DNA from 3 places in the Desulfotomaculum sp. OF05-3 genome. Region 3 is predicted to be linked to each of the others. Evidence: predicted binding sites of a transcription regulator. Region 3 holds the regulator's gene; each other region holds the start of a gene.
The links. Region 3 encodes LexA, which represses DNA repair genes until DNA is damaged. Its sites were predicted from a motif close to CNAACANNTGTTNG; they were not measured.

Region 1 (6,046 bases), on a different contig from region 3:
CGGAATGGCGACGATCTACGGAGAGGCAGTTCTGGCACAGACATATAAGACAGAGGTAAACGGTGAGGTGACAGGAGGTCCTGTCTACTACATCAAGGCGGCGTTCAAGGGAACATTCGGAAAGGCGCTTTCCACTCTGTTCGCGGTATTTATTATTCTTGCGCTGGGCTTTATGGGAAATATGGTTCAGTCCAATTCTATCGGAGCAGCGTTTGTGGAAGCATTTCAGGTATTCCATGTGGAACTTTCACCGGTGATCGTCGGCATTGTCGTCGCAGTGATCGCAGCGGTGATCTTCCTTGGAGGAACAAAGAGTCTGGCAACGGTAGTTGAGAAGATCGTTCCGATCATGGCCGGCGTTTATATCGTCGGCAGCCTGGTCCTGATCTGCATGAACATCACGGCTCTTCCGGCAGCGTTCCTTTCCATTATCGAGGGCGCGTTTGCGCCGGAAGCAGTTCTCGGCGCAGGCGCTGGAATCACGGTGCGTGAGGCGATCCGCTATGGTGTTGCCCGCGGCCTCTTCTCAAACGAGGCAGGTATGGGATCCACCCCGCATGCCCACGCGAGAGCGAAGGCGGAATCTCCACATCATCAGGGGCTCTGTGCAATGGTCAGCGTGTTCATCGACACATTTATCGTCCTGAACCTGACGGTATTCTCTGTCCTCACAACAGGCGTTATGAGCACAGGAAAGGACGGCACCGCGCTCACTCAGGCGGCATTCATGAAGGGATTCGGCAGCGCGGGGATCATCTTCGTTGCAGTCTGCCTGTTCTTCTTCGCGTTCTCCACGATCTTAAGCTGGCATTTCTTCGGACTTGTGAATGTGAAGTATTTATTCGGCGAGAAGGCATCAAAGCTCTACTCCCTGATCGTTGTTGCCTGCATCGTGATCGGTTCCTGCCTGAAGCTGGAGCTTGTATGGTCCTTAGCGGACTTCTTCAACGGGCTTATGGTCATTCCGAATGTTCTGGCGCTTCTGGCGCTCAGCGGACTGGTAGCGCGGGCTTCGAAGGAGAGATAGGAAGTCCTGGCGTGAGCTGGATGGGAATACATATATAATAAATAGGATAGAATGGCGGCAGAACATGTATTGTGGGCATGGGCTGCCGCCTTTTGTTGTTTACGCGGAGCATGGGGAAGGAAGCTGTGAGGCGGATATTGGAGATCAGACAAATTTTTCATGGCTGACCAGGTAAAAAATGAGGGTCTGAATTTGTGGAGAATGCCGATTGACAGAGCGAAGGAATTTCGATATAGTACGGGTATCTGAAATCGTTCTGGGAGGTCTGTCCCGGATAGCAGATAGTTCATGATGCGGGAAAGCATCGTCCTGGCGGCGGATCGCTGCAGGCCTCAGTGAGAAGATAAGATGGAAAGAAGTAAAGGACAGGCAGAAGGGTATTTTATGACAGCGGAGAGCAAAAAGTCTGGTATTGAAACGTGGGGATCTGCCGGAGAGGGGATGAAGTATGATGGTGTTACTGTGCGCGGGTAGGGATTTTTCCGATTTGGAATGCGAAGCATCAGCAAAATCAGTTGCTGTTTGCGCAAGGCGTGGACATTAACATGATGGTGGAAGAAAAGCCGGACGGAATGAGAAGAAACAGTTGACTTTTTACAGGGATTATATTATGATTAACAGGTACAGAACACTTGTTCGCATATGACGATTGCTTTGGCAGGACGGGAGGGAAAAATTCGGACTGCAAAGTTAGTAATTTGTGGATGTCCGGGGACGCGGGGAACGCTGCGGGGCCGGATCTTGGAGGAAGAATATGAATAAAGATGATAAATTAAAAGCCCTTGACGCGGCTCTCACACAGATTGAAAAAGCTTACGGAAAAGGCTCCGTTATGAAGCTCGGTGATTCCGGTGCGAATATGAATATCGAGACGGTTCCGACGGGTTCTCTAAGCCTTGATATCGCTCTCGGACTTGGCGGCCTTCCGAAAGGACGTGTCGTTGAGATCTACGGACCGGAGTCCAGTGGTAAAACAACGGTCGCTCTCCATATGGTAGCGGAAGTCCAGAAGCGCGGCGGGATCGCCGGATTTATCGACGCTGAACACGCTCTCGATCCGGTATACGCGAAGAATATCGGAGTTGATATCGACAATCTCTATATCTCCCAGCCGGATAACGGCGAGCAGGCCTTAGAGATCACAGAGACGATGGTGCGTTCCGGTGCCGTTGATATCGTGATCGTGGACTCTGTAGCGGCACTTGTTCCGAAGGCGGAGATCGACGGCGATATGGGTGACTCCCACGTCGGCTTACAGGCCCGCCTGATGTCCCAGGCCTTAAGAAAACTGACCGCCATCATCAGCAAGACAAACTGTATCGTGATCTTTATCAACCAGCTCCGTGAGAAGGTCGGCGTTATGTTCGGAAACCCGGAGACGACCACTGGTGGACGCGCCCTTAAGTTCTATTCTTCCGTTCGTCTTGACGTAAGAAGAACCGAGTCCTTAAAGCAGAGCGGCGAGGTGATCGGAAACCACGTCCGCGTAAAAGTTGTAAAGAATAAGATCGCTCCGCCATTTAAAGAGGCAGAGTTTGATATTATGTTCGGAAAAGGAATTTCCCGAGAGGGCGATGTCCTGGATCTGGCTGCTGACGCAAATATCGTCGAGAAGAGCGGTTCCTGGTACGCGTATAAGGGAGCGAAGATCGGTCAGGGACGCGAGAACGCGAAGACCTACCTTGCGCAGAATCCGCTGATCTGCGAGGAGATCGAGAATCAGGTGAGAGAGCTTCACGGACTGGAAGCGCAGCATGTTGCCCCGGGTGAGGCAGCTGCGGCACCGGCGGTTAATGAGGCTGAGGAAGCTGACGAGTAATAAAAATAATGATGAAAAAGAGAACTGTCTGGCGGGTACGGCACTTTAGAAAGAAGCTTGAGACAGGAAGGCAGTTCTGACAGGAAAGCATAGATGAAAGAATGGCAGCAGGAAGAGCACCGGGAGCAGAAAATGTATGCCGGTGCGGATGGAGACGCGGTTCCGGAGGAGTTCCGGGAGGCGCGGAACAAAGGTCTCTACTATCTTCAGTTTTCCGGAAAAACAGAAAATGAAATGCGCAAGAAGCTGGCGGAACAGGGGTTTTCGCCAGCCTCTGTTGAAGATGCGCTTCTTTTTCTGAAACACTACCGGTATCTGGACGATGAGGACTACGCGAGGCGGTATGTGGAGAAAAACGACCACAAAAAGAGCATCCGCCAGATGAAATTTGACCTCCGCCAGAAAGGCGTCAGCGACGATCTGGTGGAGATGGTCTTTGAGGATATGGAGGTGGACGAGTCTGCCCAGATCCTCGGACTTTTGAGAAAGAAAAATTACGACCCGGAAGAACCGGATCCCGCGAAACGCCAGAAGATCTACGCATTTCTGGCGCGAAAAGGTTTTTCCTACGACGCGATCAACAGTGCGATGAAGCAGTGGGAATAGAGCTGTTTCCGGCCCCAAAGGACAGGATATGACAGGCTTCGTGGGGATGCACAGAAGTACCCGGAATGAGGGCATTATACTTGACATAATGCATAAAACAGTTTAAAATTGAAGTGTTGTAATTAGTACAATGAAAACTAAATAAAGGAGGTGCTCCTGTGTCACCAATAATCAGCGTTATTATAACAGCAATTATTGTGGCTCCTATTACCTGGGTCGTGGCTGTTGCTTACCGCAAGAACAGTTATGAAAGCAAGATCGGTAGCGCAGAGGAAAAATCCAGAGAAATAATAGATGAAGCATTGAAGGTCGCCGAGACGAAGAAGAAAGAAGCTCTCCTGGAAGCGAAGGAAGAGAATTTAAAAGCGAAAAACGAGCTTGAAAAGGAAACCAGAGAACGGAGAGCCGAGATCCAGCGTTATGAGCGCCGCGTACTGAGCAAAGAGGAAAACCTCGACAAAAAATCTGAGGCAATGGAGAGAAAAGAATCCAGTCTTGCCGCGAAGGAAGAGACTTTAAGAAAGCGTTCTTCCGAGGTCGAGGAATTATTTGCTAAGGAGCAGGAAGAACTGGAGAAGATCTCCGGACTTACCAGCGAGCAGGCGAAGGAATATCTTCTGAAATCCGTAGAGGAAGATGTAAAACACGACACCGCAAAGCTCATCAAGGAATTAGAAGCCAAAGCAAAGGAAGAAGCTGACAAGAAAGCCAAAGAATATGTGGTTACCGCCATCCAGAGATGTGCAGCTGACCATGTGGCTGAGACTACAGTTTCTGTCGTTCAGCTCCCGAGCGATGAGATGAAGGGCCGCATCATTGGACGTGAGGGACGTAATATCCGTACTCTCGAGACAATGACAGGTGTGGAACTCATTATCGATGATACACCGGAAGCTGTCGTATTATCCGGTTTTGATCCGGTAAGACGTGAAGTTGCAAGAATTGCTCTTGAAAGACTGATCGTGGATGGACGTATCCATCCGGCGAGAATCGAAGAGATGGTGGAGAAAGCGCAGAAGGAAGTTGAAAACATGATGCGCGAGGAAGGTGAAGCCGCAATCCTTGAGGTCGGCATTCACAATATTCATCCGGAGCTCGTCAAGCTCCTCGGCAAGATGAAATTCAGAACCAGCTATGGTCAGAATGCATTGAAGCATTCCATCGAGGTCGCACAGTTATCCGGTTTACTGGCAGCCGAAATTGGTGTTGACGTCAGAATGGCAAAGCGTGCCGGCTTATTACATGACATTGGAAAATCCGTTGACCATGAGATGGAAGGTTCCCATGTACAGCTCGGATCGGAACTCTGTAAGAAATACAAAGAGTCCCCGATCGTTATCAATGCTGTGGAATCCCACCATGGCGATGCTGAGCCGACGAACCTTATTTCCTGCATCGTTCAGGCAGCAGATACGATCTCCGCTGCAAGACCGGGTGCAAGAAGAGAAACGTTGGAGACATACACGAACCGCTTAAAGCAGCTTGAGGATATCACAAACTCCTTCAAGGGAGTAGACAAGTCCTTTGCGATCCAGGCGGGACGCGAAGTGCGCATTATGGTAGTACCGGAGCAGATCAGCGATGACGATATGGTTCTTCTCGCAAGAGATATATCCAAGAAGATCGAAGAGAGCCTGGAGTATCCGGGACAGATCAAAGTCAACGTGATCCGCGAGTCCAGAGTTACCGATTACGCGAAATAAAAATGAAAGCCGTTGCTGTGCAGAGAGAATCTGTATGGCAGCGGTTTTTTTAACAGGAAATTTAGAAGTCTCTGTGCTGCCGAAGCTTTTGCAATATGAGCAAAGATTGGTCTGCTGCAGATGAGAGATAACAGAGAATATAAAACAGGAGGTAATATTGATATGGCAAAGATTGGTTTTATCGGAATGGGAAACATGGGAACCGCTATCATGCGGGGACTTTTAAAGACATATAAGCCGGAAGAGCTGCTTTTCACAAGCGCCCATGAGGCGAAGATGCAGAAAATTACGGAGGAGACAGGTGTTGCCCATGTCTCAACAGCAACTGACTGCGCAGAGCAGGTAAAATACCTGGTGCTGGCAGTAAAGCCGCAGGTACTTCCGACAGTTTTTAAGGAATTAAACGGAAAGATCAGGAAAGATCAGGTTGTGATCTCCATCGCGGCTGGATATGCGATCGCGGATCTCCAGGCAGGTCTCGGAGACAGTGCGAGAATCGTCCGCTCCATGCCGAATACACCGGCTATGGTCGGCGAGGGAATGTCCGGGGTGAGCTACGATGAGGCGCTGTTTACCGATGAGGAAAAGGATGTCATCGACGGATTCTTTACTTCCTTCGGAAAGATGGAGAAAGTGGATGAGAAGCTGATGGATGTTGTTGGAAGCGCCAGCGGCTGCTCCCCGGCCTATGTATACATGTTTATCGAGGCGCTGGCTGACGGCTGCGTAAAGAACGGACTCCCGCGCCAGGCCGCTTACAAGATGGTTGCCCAGGCCGTTTTAGGAAGCGCGAAGATGGTCCTTGAGACAGGAAAACATCCGGGCGAATTAAAGGATATGGTATGCTCACCGGGAGGAACCACTATCGAGGGACTTGCTGCCCTTGAGGAG
Region 2 (6,046 bases), on a different contig from region 3:
TGTGTTTTTCTACTTCTTTATTGATCTCGCCCACAAGATCATCGATCTGTCCCTCCACTGGTCGCACGGAGATCTCCGGATCAAGAAGTCCTGTCGGACGGATGATCTGCTCCGCGCGGAGAAGTTCATGGTCCGCCTCGTAAGTGGACGGGGTTGCGGACACGAACATCATCTGATTGATATGGGTCTCAAACTCCTCAAAATTCAATGGGCGGTTATCCAGGGCAGACGGCAGGCGGAATCCATAATCCACCAGTGTCTTCTTTCTCGACCGGTCACCGAAATACATGCCGCGGACCTGCGGAAGCGTGATATGGGACTCGTCCACGATAATCAGGAAATCATCAGGGAAATAGTCGAGCAGCGTACACGGCGGCTGTCCCGGTGCAGATCCCACAAGATGACGGGAATAGTTCTCGATTCCCGAACAGAAGCCTGTCTCTCTCATCATCTCCACATCAAAATTTGTCCGTTCCGCGATTCTCTGTGCCTCCAGAAGCTTGTCCTCACTCTTAAAAAAGGTTACCTGTTCTTTCATTTCCGCAAGGATATTTTCCGTTGCCCGCATCATCTTTTCTTTCGGTACAACATAGTGGGACGCCGGGAAGATCGCCACATGTTCCAGCTGCGCTTTCACCTCTCCGGTCAGCGCCTCGATCTCCATGATCCTGTCCACCTCGTCCCCGAAGAACTCAATCCGGTACGCCTCGCTTCCAGAATAAGCCGGAAATACTTCCAGCACATCACCTCTTACCCGGAAGCTTCCGCGCTTGAAATCCATCTCATTTCTCGTGTACTGGATATCGATCAGCTTATGGATCACCTCATCCCTGTCCTTCTCCATTCCCGGGCGCAGGGAGATCACCATGTTCTTATAATCAATCGGGCTTCCTAAGCCGTAAATACAGGACACGGAGGCCACGATAATCACATCATTCCGCTCCGACAGTGCCGCCGTCGCAGAGTGGCGCAGCTTATCGATCTCATCGTTGATCGCGGAATCCTTCTCAATATAGGTATCCGTAGACGGCACATACGCCTCCGGCTGATAGTAATCATAATAGGAGACAAAGTACTCCACCGCATTGTTCGGGAAAAACTCTTTCATCTCCGAATAAAGCTGCGCCGCCAGCGTCTTATTGTGAGCGATCACCAGCGTCGGCTTATTGAGCTGCTGGATCACATTCGCCATCGTAAACGTCTTACCGGATCCGGTCACGCCAAGCAGCGTCTCAAACTGATTCCCCTCTTTAAATCCCTTCACCAGCTGCTCGATCGCCTGCGGCTGATCTCCGGTGGGCTGGTATTCTGATACTAATTCAAAATGATCCATATGATTTCTCCTGACCTATCCATGATATTATTAGAAGCAGTGCAAAGATCCCAACGGCGAAGCCGATCTGGAATGTCTCTCCGCCCCAGGCTATGAATGTACGGAATCGTTTCATTCTTAGTATATTACCTGTCCAGTATAGCATTCAAGCTAAAAAAAGTACAGAACAAACCGAATGTTTGTTCTGTACTGTATTTGCTGTCCGCATTCCTATCTCGCAAACCAATCCTTCATACACTGAAGCACCTGCACCAGCTCGTCCTCCTGGATCACATACGGCACCATTGCGTAGAGGTAGTTTAAGAACGGACGGCTGAACACACCTCTCTTGTAGGCATACTCCTGATATCCTTTTAATACGGCCGGATCGTAGACTTCGACGCAGACGCAGCCGCCCATGATCCGGACTTCGCGGATCCTGGGGTCTGTGAAGCCCTTCATCTCACGGCGGGTCACAGCTTCGATCCTTTTGATCTTTTCCATGTAGTTCTGGGTCTCGAACAGTTCGATCGATGCCAGGGCCGCGCTGCACGCCAGCGCATTTCCCATGAATGTCGGTCCATGCATCAGGGCATGTTCCGGAACATCATCGTAGAAGCCCTCAAATACTTTCCGGTTTGCCACGGTGGCAGCATGACCGATATATCCGCCTGTCAGTGCCTTTCCGAGAACCAGAATATCCGGGAGGACCAGATCCGCCACGAAACGATTGCCGGTCCGGCCAAATCCAGTCGCCACCTCATCGAAGACCAGAAGAACACCGTACTGGTCACAAAGCTCTCTCGCCTTCTTTAAGAAGGAAACGTCATACATCCGCATGCCGCCCGCCCCCTGTAAAAGCGGTTCCACCAGCACACAGTTCAGTCTGTCATGATACTTTTCAAAGGCCTCTTCCAGGGCCGTGATCTCCGTCGGAATGTGGACCACATACGGGCTTGCCCCGTAAGCTTTCAGCACGAAATGGTAATCCTCATCGTCTCCCGCTTCCATCGTCTTAAAGGTGTCGCCGTGGTAGGCATGCTCCAGGGCCAGGATCATGGTCCGCTTCTCATCTCCCCGGTTCATATAATACTGCAGCGCCATTTTTAACGCCACTTCCACCGCCACACTGCCGGAATCGGAAAAGAAGCAGTAATCCAGATCCCCCGGCAGCCAGGACGCCAGTTTCTCTGACAGCTTTCTCGCCGGTTCGTGGGTCAGCCCGCCCAGCATGACATGGGAAAACTTCTCCACCTGGGAGATGATCGCCTGGTTGATCACCGGGTGCTTATATCCGTGGATCACGCTCCACCAGGATGAGACCGAATCGATCATCTTCTGATCCTTTGTATAAAGATATACTCCGTTCGCGTCCACGATCTCGTAGGGCGCCTTCATTGTTTTTAACTGTTCATATGGATACCAGATCATCGTTTTCTTCTCCTTCATCTTAACATGGACTCCCCGGTCCCTTTCCTGCTCCGCTGCTGCGGGTGGGATTCCCGGGAGTACGTCAGCACTTATCGCTTCCTATATAATCTTGGCATATTCACGGTCATTTTTCCGCAGTCTCATACAGCGCTTTCAAATCCTCCGCGTCCATGGAAAGCTCCGTGTCACCGTCCGCCACACAGGCAACCACAGGAACTCCTGTATAATACTCGCACATTTTCCGGTTGTCCTCATGGAGCACATCTCCCTGCTTATAGTGATTGAAAATGATCCCCTTCAACGGGATTCCCTGCTCTTTGAGGTAGTACGCGGTCAGCGCCACACCGTTGATCGTGCCGAGTCCCGCGTCCGCGATCATCAGACACCCAAGACCGCAGGCTTTGACTACCTCCGGCAGACGGATATCCGCCTCATCAAAGCAGAGCGGGCAGAGGATTCCGCCGCTTCCCTCCATCGTCACATACTCGTACTCCTCACAGACCTTCTGAAATCCCGCCAGCACAGTCTCCATCCGGACCGGATTTCCCTCGCTCCGTGATGCCAGGTGCGGGGAGACAGCTGTCTCGTAGACATATGGACACATTTCCTCAAGGGACTGGCGGATTCCGGACATGTTTTTTACCTGGAGCGCGTCCCCCGGGATCAGGCTGCCATCCGGCCGTCTCTCATTGCCGCTCATGGCAGCCTTATAGTAAGCCGCGTCCGCACCGCTCTCTCTCAGTTTTTTCACGATCAATCCTGTCACATACGTTTTTCCGACATCCGTTCCCGTTCCTGTGATAAAAATATTTCTGCTCATTTCCTATCCCAGTCTCCCCTCTTTAATCATCGGGATCATCCGTTTCCCGATGACTGCCGCCAGAATGCACAGCGCTATATCTCCCGGAACCGCCAGTAAAAAGCAGTATAAAAACAACGGCCAGAGACCGATCGGCGTATTTATGACGAAATTGCTGATCGCATAATAGTAAACCATTCCAAATGCGTACACGATAAAGAGTCCGATGAAATTTGCCGCCAGCAGGCGTCTGTAACCAGGACGGCTCTTCTCATTCGCGATCCGGCCTGTCACATAGGCTGCCACAGCGAATCCGATGATGTAGCCGAAGCTCGGCTGAAAAATATAACCCGGTCCGCCGCCCTGGGTGAAGATCGGAAGTCCCACAAGTCCCAGAACAATATAAACCACGACCGCCAGCGCCCCGTTCACAGGACCCAGCAGCAGCCCCGCCAGCATCGTAAATAAAAACTGAAGTGTAAACGGAACCACCGGAACAGGAACTTTGATAAATGCCCCTACCGCGATCAATGCCACAAACATTGCGCACAGCACAAGGTCTTTCGTTTTCATATGTTTCAAAATTATTTCCTCCTGAATTTTCTGGTTGCTCAAGAAATCTGAAGCATTTCCCTTTTCCTGTACATGCGCATCACTCTTCCGTTCTTTCCATACCTTCTGAAACAGCGGCTGCTGTCTTCAGAACCCGGGTGGTATTGCAAAGATGGACTTGTAGGAGCATAACATAGAATTTTCGCATTGTCAACCTGTTATATCTGTATAGTTAACAATTGTTTGTGCAAAAAAGACACCTCCAAAACCAAATGGTCTATTCGGTGTCTTTCATCTGCATCATGATTACCTGCCCCACTCAAACGCGATCCGCGGCGTTCCGTCCGGGACATAGATAATTCCGCATCTCTCAAATCCCTGTTTTTCAAGCGCTCTCTGCATGACCTTGTTGTTTTCGTGGGTGTCGATCCGGATGTGGGATATCTTCGACTTGGCGAAGTCCATGATCCGGCCCAGGATGTTGTGGACCGTACCGTCGCTTGCGACGCGGTGGACGGCAGCGTACGGGGTGTCTGCCTTCCAGGCGCCCTGCTCGATCACAGCGTAGCATGGGTCAGCGCCGATGATGAAGGCGAAGACGGCATGGATCACGCCGTTTTCTTCCAGAACATATAAATTTCCTGCCTCGATGTCCCCCGGGAGCAGATGCTCCGGGGCGTCCTCGCCGTCCCACTGGCTGAAGTTCCCGTGGTCACGCATGAACTGGCGGGCAGCGGCGTAGATCCCGTGGATCCGTGGGAGATCAGCTAGGGATGCTTTTCTTATTGTGAAGTTATCTTCTGTCATAGATGTTCTCCTCTTTTACGGGTAAACTGATTGCTGTTCCCATTGTATCATAGTATTTTTCACAAGACAATCTGTCTTTTCAGCTCCCCTGTTCCTCATACATCCGCACCAGATCCCCGATCAGCAGCACTCCCACCGGTCCCAGGATCAGCCCCGACAATCCAAACAACTTAAGTCCCACATACATGGATACCAGCGATCCCAGCGGCGAAAGCCCCACCTGCTTCCCCATCAGTCTCGCCTCTGAGATCTGACGCAGAAAGTAGCAGACCACATAGATGCCGAAGATCACCGCAGCCTTTTTCCACGCCTTCTGAAACAGCAGCGCGACTCCCCACGGAATCAGCACAGTCCCGGCCCCCAATACCGGCAGTGCGTCCAGGATCCCGATCCCGCAGCCAAACAAAAACGAATAGGGATTTCCGATCACTGCCAGTCCGAAGATACACACGGCACTTGTTAGGAACAGAATAAACGCCTGGGTCTTCAGCCACGCGCTCACCACGGATGCGATCCGCTCTCCCACTACGAGAAATTCCCGCCGGAATGCGGACCTGCTCCGCTTTTCCCTGATGTCATCCATCTCCTGCAGTGTCAGGAGTACTGCGACAAAATAGATAAAGAAAAGGACGATCCCGGCGACTGCCACGCGGAGCGCAGACACGGAGCGGTCCATGAGCACTGGCATCGTGGAGTTCTTAAACATCTGCCGGACCTCTTCCACTGCTCTCCCCGCAAGCTCCACCAGCGCGTCCGCCTTGAGCCCCATCTTCTGCTCCAGGAGGCGGCAGGTATCCGTAAGCCGCAGATCAAGGGCGGAAAGCCAGTCCGGAAATCTCCGGATAAAAAGCCCCGTCTGGCTCACCGCCATGCTGCCGCCCGCGTAGAGGAGTCCGAAAACAAGGCATGACATCACCAGAAGTTCGATCCCGCCGACAAGCGACACCGGCAGATGGTGCATCTCCCCCCGAAACGGCACCGCAATGCGGTTCGAGAGGAACCGGACCGACGGGCGCAGAAACAGAGCCGTCCCATATGCACATAAAAAGGGAATCACGAGGGGTAACAAATAACGGAACGCTCCGTATACCGCACCCGTGATTCCCAGAATCAGTAGAAATTTCTTCAGTTTTTTCTCAGGACTT
Region 3 (6,046 bases):
ACCAAGCATGAGAAGGCTGGATGAAACCGAAAGTGCGAGAAAAAGCCTGGCAAGCTTCGGGATACTCTGGTAACGCTCGATCAGCAATCCGAATATATATGCCATCAGGATGGCAACTACCATCCAGACTACGTACTTCGGTTCTCCCCAGCCATAGAAACACAGGCTGGAAAGCAGGAGAACCGTATTTTTCAATGATCCCGGTGCTGCAGCATAAAGGATCAGGACACCGGGCAGAAACCAGAATAAAAATGGTATGCTCGAAAAAAGCATAGGTTCCTCCTAATCAAGTACAGCCGGTGCATCCACCAGAACGGTGGAATCCGGTGCCACTTCCGAGCAGGCCTCAACCAGATCATCGACACATTCCTCAGCGCCGTATGCCATCATGACATAATCCGCAACCGAGATGACAACCACCTTGTCCGGGAAGCCGCACATCCAGCGCTGACCCTGAATCTCAGCTTTGTAATCCTCGGCAAATTCTTCTGCTTTCGAGGTGTCCTTAAGCTTCGCAAAGGCGGAACTGAAGGTGTTGGTGTTCATCATATGCTGCAGGGTAGCTGTATCATCATCCAGCATATCATAAAGCTCATCATTTACATGAAGAAGATACTCAAATATCTCCTTATTCTCATCAGTCATGGCGAATTTTGCCGGCGCTTCCGCTTCATTCTCTGCATCACCGCCTACAGCTGCAAACTGCCTGTCCTCGCCCAAAGCATCCCAAACTTCTGTATAAAAATCAACCGCCGATTCAATCACCGTCTCCGGGGATTTCGTCGGTTCATCTGCAGGCTTGCTGCCGCATCCTGCCAGAGAAGCAGCCATGGTAAGAGTCAGAAGCGTTGTAATTGTTTTTTTCATATTGAAAAATTCCTTTCATTATAGGTTTTTGCTTATCAGACTTTATTATCTCAGAAAACCAGGTATAAAGCAAGGCGGGTATAAAAACAGTAAGAATTGTAAAAAAATGTAAGGAAAACTTTATGGCATATGGTCAGGAGTTTATTTATAATAATAATAGAAATGTTGTCTTGTAATACAAACATATGGAGAGGCGGTGTCATAATGAGAAAAGAATTATTAGTCATATTGGGAATCTCCGGCCTGCTTCTGGTCGGCTGCCATACTGTACCCAATGCAGCGCAGGAAACAAACACGATCGCCCCTACTGGTTATGCTTCTGAAGAGGTACAACGCATCTCTTTATTTTATGATGGTTCCCTGTATTTGTATAATGCCACCGGCTTTGATTTCCAACAAAAGGGAAGCTGGGAGTATTTAGGTCAGATAGCCTTTGTGAATAATTTGGAATATCCTACAAAAGATTTAAACGGCACCCATTTAAACGTAGGGCAGGAGGTTTACAGGGATCCGGAATCTCCTCAAAAACTATATGTAAAGTATGATTCAGGTTTTGCACTCTTTGAAGCAGAAAAGGCTACAAAGGAAGAAACTGTGGAGTATCTTGATTATGTACATGCGGAAATTAGGCTGGCAACTTCTGACAGCCTTCAGCTGAAGCTTTCCAATGTCAGCAATGAAACGATAATCTATGGGGAAGCGTATACAATGGAGGTCTTTCGGGATGATAGATGGGAGAAACTTCCGGTTTTACCCGAAGATTATAGTTTTATAGAGATTGCCTACGAATTGGAACCCGGAGAATCTCGGTTTATGGATATAGATTTTGCATGGTTATACGGAGAACTCCAGAAAGGCAAATATAAAATGATAAAAGAGATCTATTTGCCAGACGGAAGAGTATATTCGGTACCGGCAGAATTTGAAATACAATAAAACATGAAGCCCCACCGGATCTCGAATGATGTCGTATAGTCATAGATATCCAGTGGGGCTTTTTCTCTGAGCCATATAAGATGTCTGCCTTTTTCGAACGGCAAGTCATCGCAAGTTCATCACGGTGGGAGTGAGGTCTCCGGCGGGGAGAGACGTTCCTCGAGGATCACAGCGATTCTTTAAGAACTATCCGTAAAAATAAAGATCGGTTTAATTCATCATACGGAAAAGACCGATGACCTTTCCAAGGATCTCGACCTGATCAAGAATGATCGGATCCATCGAGGAATTTTCCGGTTGGAGACGGAAATGGCCATTTTCCTTATAGAAAGTTTTTACAGTAGCGGAATCGTCCACCAGAGCAACGACCTTATCACCGTTTTCAGCGTTTGGCTGCTTTGCAACGATCACTTTATCGCCGTTGTAGATTCCGGCCTCGATCATACTGTTTCCTTTTACCTTCAACATAAATACTTCCTTATTTGGAAGAATTTCTGCAGGAATCGGGAGATAATCTTCGATGTTCTGTTCTGCAAGGATTGGCACTCCGGCAGCGACCGTACCGATCACCGGCACGTTTACGAGTTCGCGTCTCGTCAGGGCGAAATCGTCATCAAGGATCTCGATCGTTCTCGGCTTTGTCGGATCACGACGGATATAGCCGTTTTTTTCCAAGGATTCCAGATGAGAGTGCACGGAGGAAGTGGACTTTAAGTGTACCGCTTCACAAATCTCGCGCACAGCCGGCGGATAACCTTTCTTTAAGATCATTTCTTTTATATATTCAAGTATTTCTCTCTGCTTATCAGTAATTTTTCCCTGACTCATGAAATCCCTCCTTTTTTCATCTGTATACATAGTACCATAAAATACGGGAAAAAGCAAACCTTTGTTCGAAAAATACCGAAAAAGAATTGACAAACATATGTTCGTGTGATAGAATTCGATACAGAACAGATGTTCGCAAACGTAAGTTTGGACTCGCTGGATACAAAGGAGGAAGCTGTATGAAGAAGTATTTGATAGCCCTTGTTATGATTGTAATGATTATGTCCTGCTTTTTCGGAAAGACTCTGGTTATGGCGAATGAAGAGAGTGATGATACAGTCTATAACCGCTATTATACGACGATCGAGGTAGAAAAAGGTGATACACTCTGGTCGATTGCAAAAACTTATTATCACCACTCCGGTATGTCGGTACGGGAATACGTTTATGAGCTGAAATTGATAAACGGAATGGTTTCAGATGAGATACGCGCCGGAAATATGATCTCCGTGGAATACTATGCGGAGACACCGGGGAATCCGTATATAAAGTGATCCTCAAAAAGATGTTTCCCGGATATGAGTGTTGCGGTAAGAACCGTTTTTTGACCAGAGAATAAGATCCCATGGACAGATATATGTTCCGGGGTCTTATTCTTTATAGGACAATGGCTTGCTATTGCCGGTGAGAGACATTACAATAGGATTAACAGCAGAGACCACAGGAGGCACAGATGAGATTATTCCATTTATCAGATCTTCATATCGGAAAGAGAGTGAATGAATTTTCTATGATCGAGGACCAGAAATATATTCTTGAAAGGATTCTGGATCTCGCGGAGAAAGAGATGCCGGACGGAGTGATCCTGGCAGGAGATATCTATGATAAACAGATTCCCTCCGCGGAAGCGGTTCAGGTGTTCGATGAGTTTATCACAAAGCTTGCGGAGAGAAAGCTTCCCGTCTTTGTTATCAGCGGAAACCATGATTCTGCGGAACGACTGGCTTTTGGGGGAAGACTGCTAAACAGCCGGGGAATTTATCTCTCCCCCGTCTATGACGGAACCGTCATGAAAATTCCGATCGCAGATCAGTATGGGACGGTCTGGATCCATCTTCTTCCGTTTATCCGTCCGGCAGCTGTGCGCCGCGTATTTGAAGATGAGTCAGATTTGATTACAGATGTCCAGTCTGCAGTACGTGCAGTGATCAGCCACATGGAGATCGATCCGAATGAGAGAAATATCCTCGTGGCGCACCAGTTTGTTACAGGAGCGTCCCGATGCGAATCGGAGGATATCCAGATCGGAGGTCTTGATAATATTGATGCCTCAGTCTTTGAGGCATTTGATTATACAGCTTTAGGGCATATCCATAGTCCTCAGAATGTGGGAAAGGGCATGGTGCGCTACTGCGGAACGCCCCTGAAATATTCCTTCTCTGAGACGGATCAGGAAAAATCGATCACGGTCGTGGAGATGGAAGAAAAGGGAACGGTAAAGATCAGACTTCTGCCTTTAAAACCATTTCGGGATATGCGAAAGCTCCGGGGAACATATATGGAACTGACTGCCCGTTCGTTTTATCGGGATATGAACTGTGAAGACTATATTCAGGTAACGTTGACGGATGAGGATGATGTGCCGGATGGACTTCAGAAGCTGAGAGTCATCTATCCGAATATTATGCAGCTTTTGTATGATAATCAAAGGACAAGAGCCAGCAGCCAGATTGACGCGGTTCAGGATGTAGAAGAAAAAACAGAGTTAGAACTGTTCCGGGAGTTTTATGAGCTTCAGAATAACCAGCCTATGATGAAACAGCAGGAAGAGTTTGCAGAAAAATTGATCCGGGAGATAAAAGAATGAAGCCAAAAAAACTGGTGATCAGTGCTTTTGGCCCCTATGCGGGAGAGAGCACGATTGATTTTGAAAAACTTGGAGAACACGGGCTCTACTTGATTACGGGGGATACAGGTGCCGGTAAGACAACGGTCTTTGACGCAATCACATTTGCCCTGTATGGGGAAGCGAGTGGGACTGTGCGGGAATCCGGAATGTTCCGCAGCAAATACGCAAAGGCAGAGACAGAAACATTCGTAGAATTGACTTTTTCCTACCAGCGAAAAGAATATAAAATCCGGAGAAATCCGGAATATCAGACCCAAAAGAAACGCGGAACCGGATTTACAACGAAAAAAGCAGATGCGGAGCTCTTTTATCCCGACGAACGTCAGCCTGTTACAAAGATGGGGGCAGTGACAAAGGCGGTAACGGAACTTATGGGGCTTGACTATAAGCAATTTACCCAGATCGCGATGATCGCACAGGGGGATTTTCAGAAACTCCTGATCGCAGGAACTGCCGAACGTGGGGAAATCTTCCGGCAGATTTTTCATACGGAAATCTATCAGACAATTCAGATACGTCTCAGGGACGAAGAACGGAGAAGAAGAAAAGATTACGATGAACTGCGCCGGAGTATCAGCCAGTATTTGAATGATGCCAGTTTTGAGGAGGATCCGGCTGCCGGTCAGGAGTTCCTTGCTTTAAAGAAAGCCGGTTTCGAGGGGAAAATAACTGATGGAATCAATTTACTGCGTGCTGAGACGAAAAAAGAGCAGGAGCGTTTGGAGGTACTGGATGAAACGCTAAGGAAAATTGAAGAGCAGATTTGCAGTGTTAGTGAAAAAAAGGGAAAAGCGGACCTACTAAAAAAGACAGCAGCTGAACTTGAAGCAAAACAGCAGGAGTTGGAGTTACTGCAACCGGAATATGGACGGGTGCTCGCTGAGTGGAACAGGATAGAAAAGCAGGAAGGAACACGCGAGAAACTGACAGAACGGATTCAGAAACTTGAACTTAGCCGTCAAAGCTTTATCGAGCTGGATAAGACTCGTGAAGAGATCAACGGAAAAGAAAAGCTTCTTTTGAAGATTCAGGAAGAAAAAAAGGAAAATGAAAATCAAGTCAGCAGCCTCCAGAAAGAACTGGAAGACAGGCGCGGGGAGAAAGAGCATAATCTGGGAGTGCCGGTAGAAAGAGAACGGCTCACACGTGCAAAAGAGAAACTTTTACACCGAAAAAATGAACTGGAAGAACAAATGAACCGGGTGGAGTCTATCAATAGAGAGTTAAAAAATGCTCAGGAGGAATACCGGAGTGCTGTTGATCAGTGCGATGAGATTCGCAGTGTCTATGCACATCTTGAACGCTTATTTTTGGATGCTCAGGCTGGAATTCTGGCCCAAAATTTACAGGCTGGAATGCCCTGCCCGGTATGCGGTTCGATTCATCATCCGGCTCCGGCGAAACTTTCAGAAGAGATTCCGGACCAGAAGGAACTGAAGCGAAAAGAACAGGAAAAGGCGCAGGCAGAAGAAAAGGTCCAGAGACTTAGTGAAAGAGCCAGCTTTTTTAAAAGGAATTTAGATCAGGAAATGAGAAATACAGCTGAGCTGATCTGCGGAACGGAAA

Region 1: the regulator LexA is predicted to act here: its motif matches at 1,653-1,666, upstream of recA (recombinase RecA).
Region 2: the regulator LexA is predicted to act here: its motif matches at 1,506-1,519, upstream of uvrB (excinuclease ABC subunit UvrB).

Annotation. Positions count from the first base shown of each region.
Region 1 is NZ_QWGO01000017.1:13,769-19,814, reverse strand. It holds gene DXA87_RS10290 (sodium:alanine symporter family protein) at 1-1,027, shown strand, start outside; gene DXA87_RS18625 (hypothetical protein) at 1,376-1,501, shown strand; gene recA (recombinase RecA) at 1,782-2,846, shown strand; gene DXA87_RS10280 (regulatory protein RecX) at 2,940-3,452, shown strand; gene rny (ribonuclease Y) at 3,611-5,155, shown strand; gene proC (pyrroline-5-carboxylate reductase) at 5,318-6,046, shown strand, end outside.
Region 2 is NZ_QWGO01000007.1:35,504-41,549, reverse strand. It holds gene uvrB (excinuclease ABC subunit UvrB) at 1-1,333, opposite strand, end outside; gene bioA (adenosylmethionine--8-amino-7-oxononanoate transaminase) at 1,544-2,743, opposite strand; gene bioD (dethiobiotin synthase) at 2,868-3,563, opposite strand; gene DXA87_RS05590 (biotin transporter BioY) at 3,567-4,115, opposite strand; gene DXA87_RS05585 (N-acetyltransferase) at 4,401-4,901, opposite strand; gene DXA87_RS05580 (AI-2E family transporter) at 4,981-6,046, opposite strand, start outside.
Region 3 is NZ_QWGO01000018.1:58,786-64,831, reverse strand. It holds gene DXA87_RS10840 (MBOAT family O-acyltransferase) at 1-273, opposite strand, end outside; gene DXA87_RS10835 (hypothetical protein) at 283-867, opposite strand; gene DXA87_RS10830 (immunoglobulin-like domain-containing protein) at 1,072-1,803, shown strand; gene lexA (transcriptional repressor LexA) at 2,014-2,631, opposite strand; gene DXA87_RS10820 (LysM peptidoglycan-binding domain-containing protein) at 2,811-3,125, shown strand; gene DXA87_RS10815 (exonuclease SbcCD subunit D) at 3,305-4,438, shown strand; gene DXA87_RS10810 (SMC family ATPase) at 4,435-6,046, shown strand, end outside.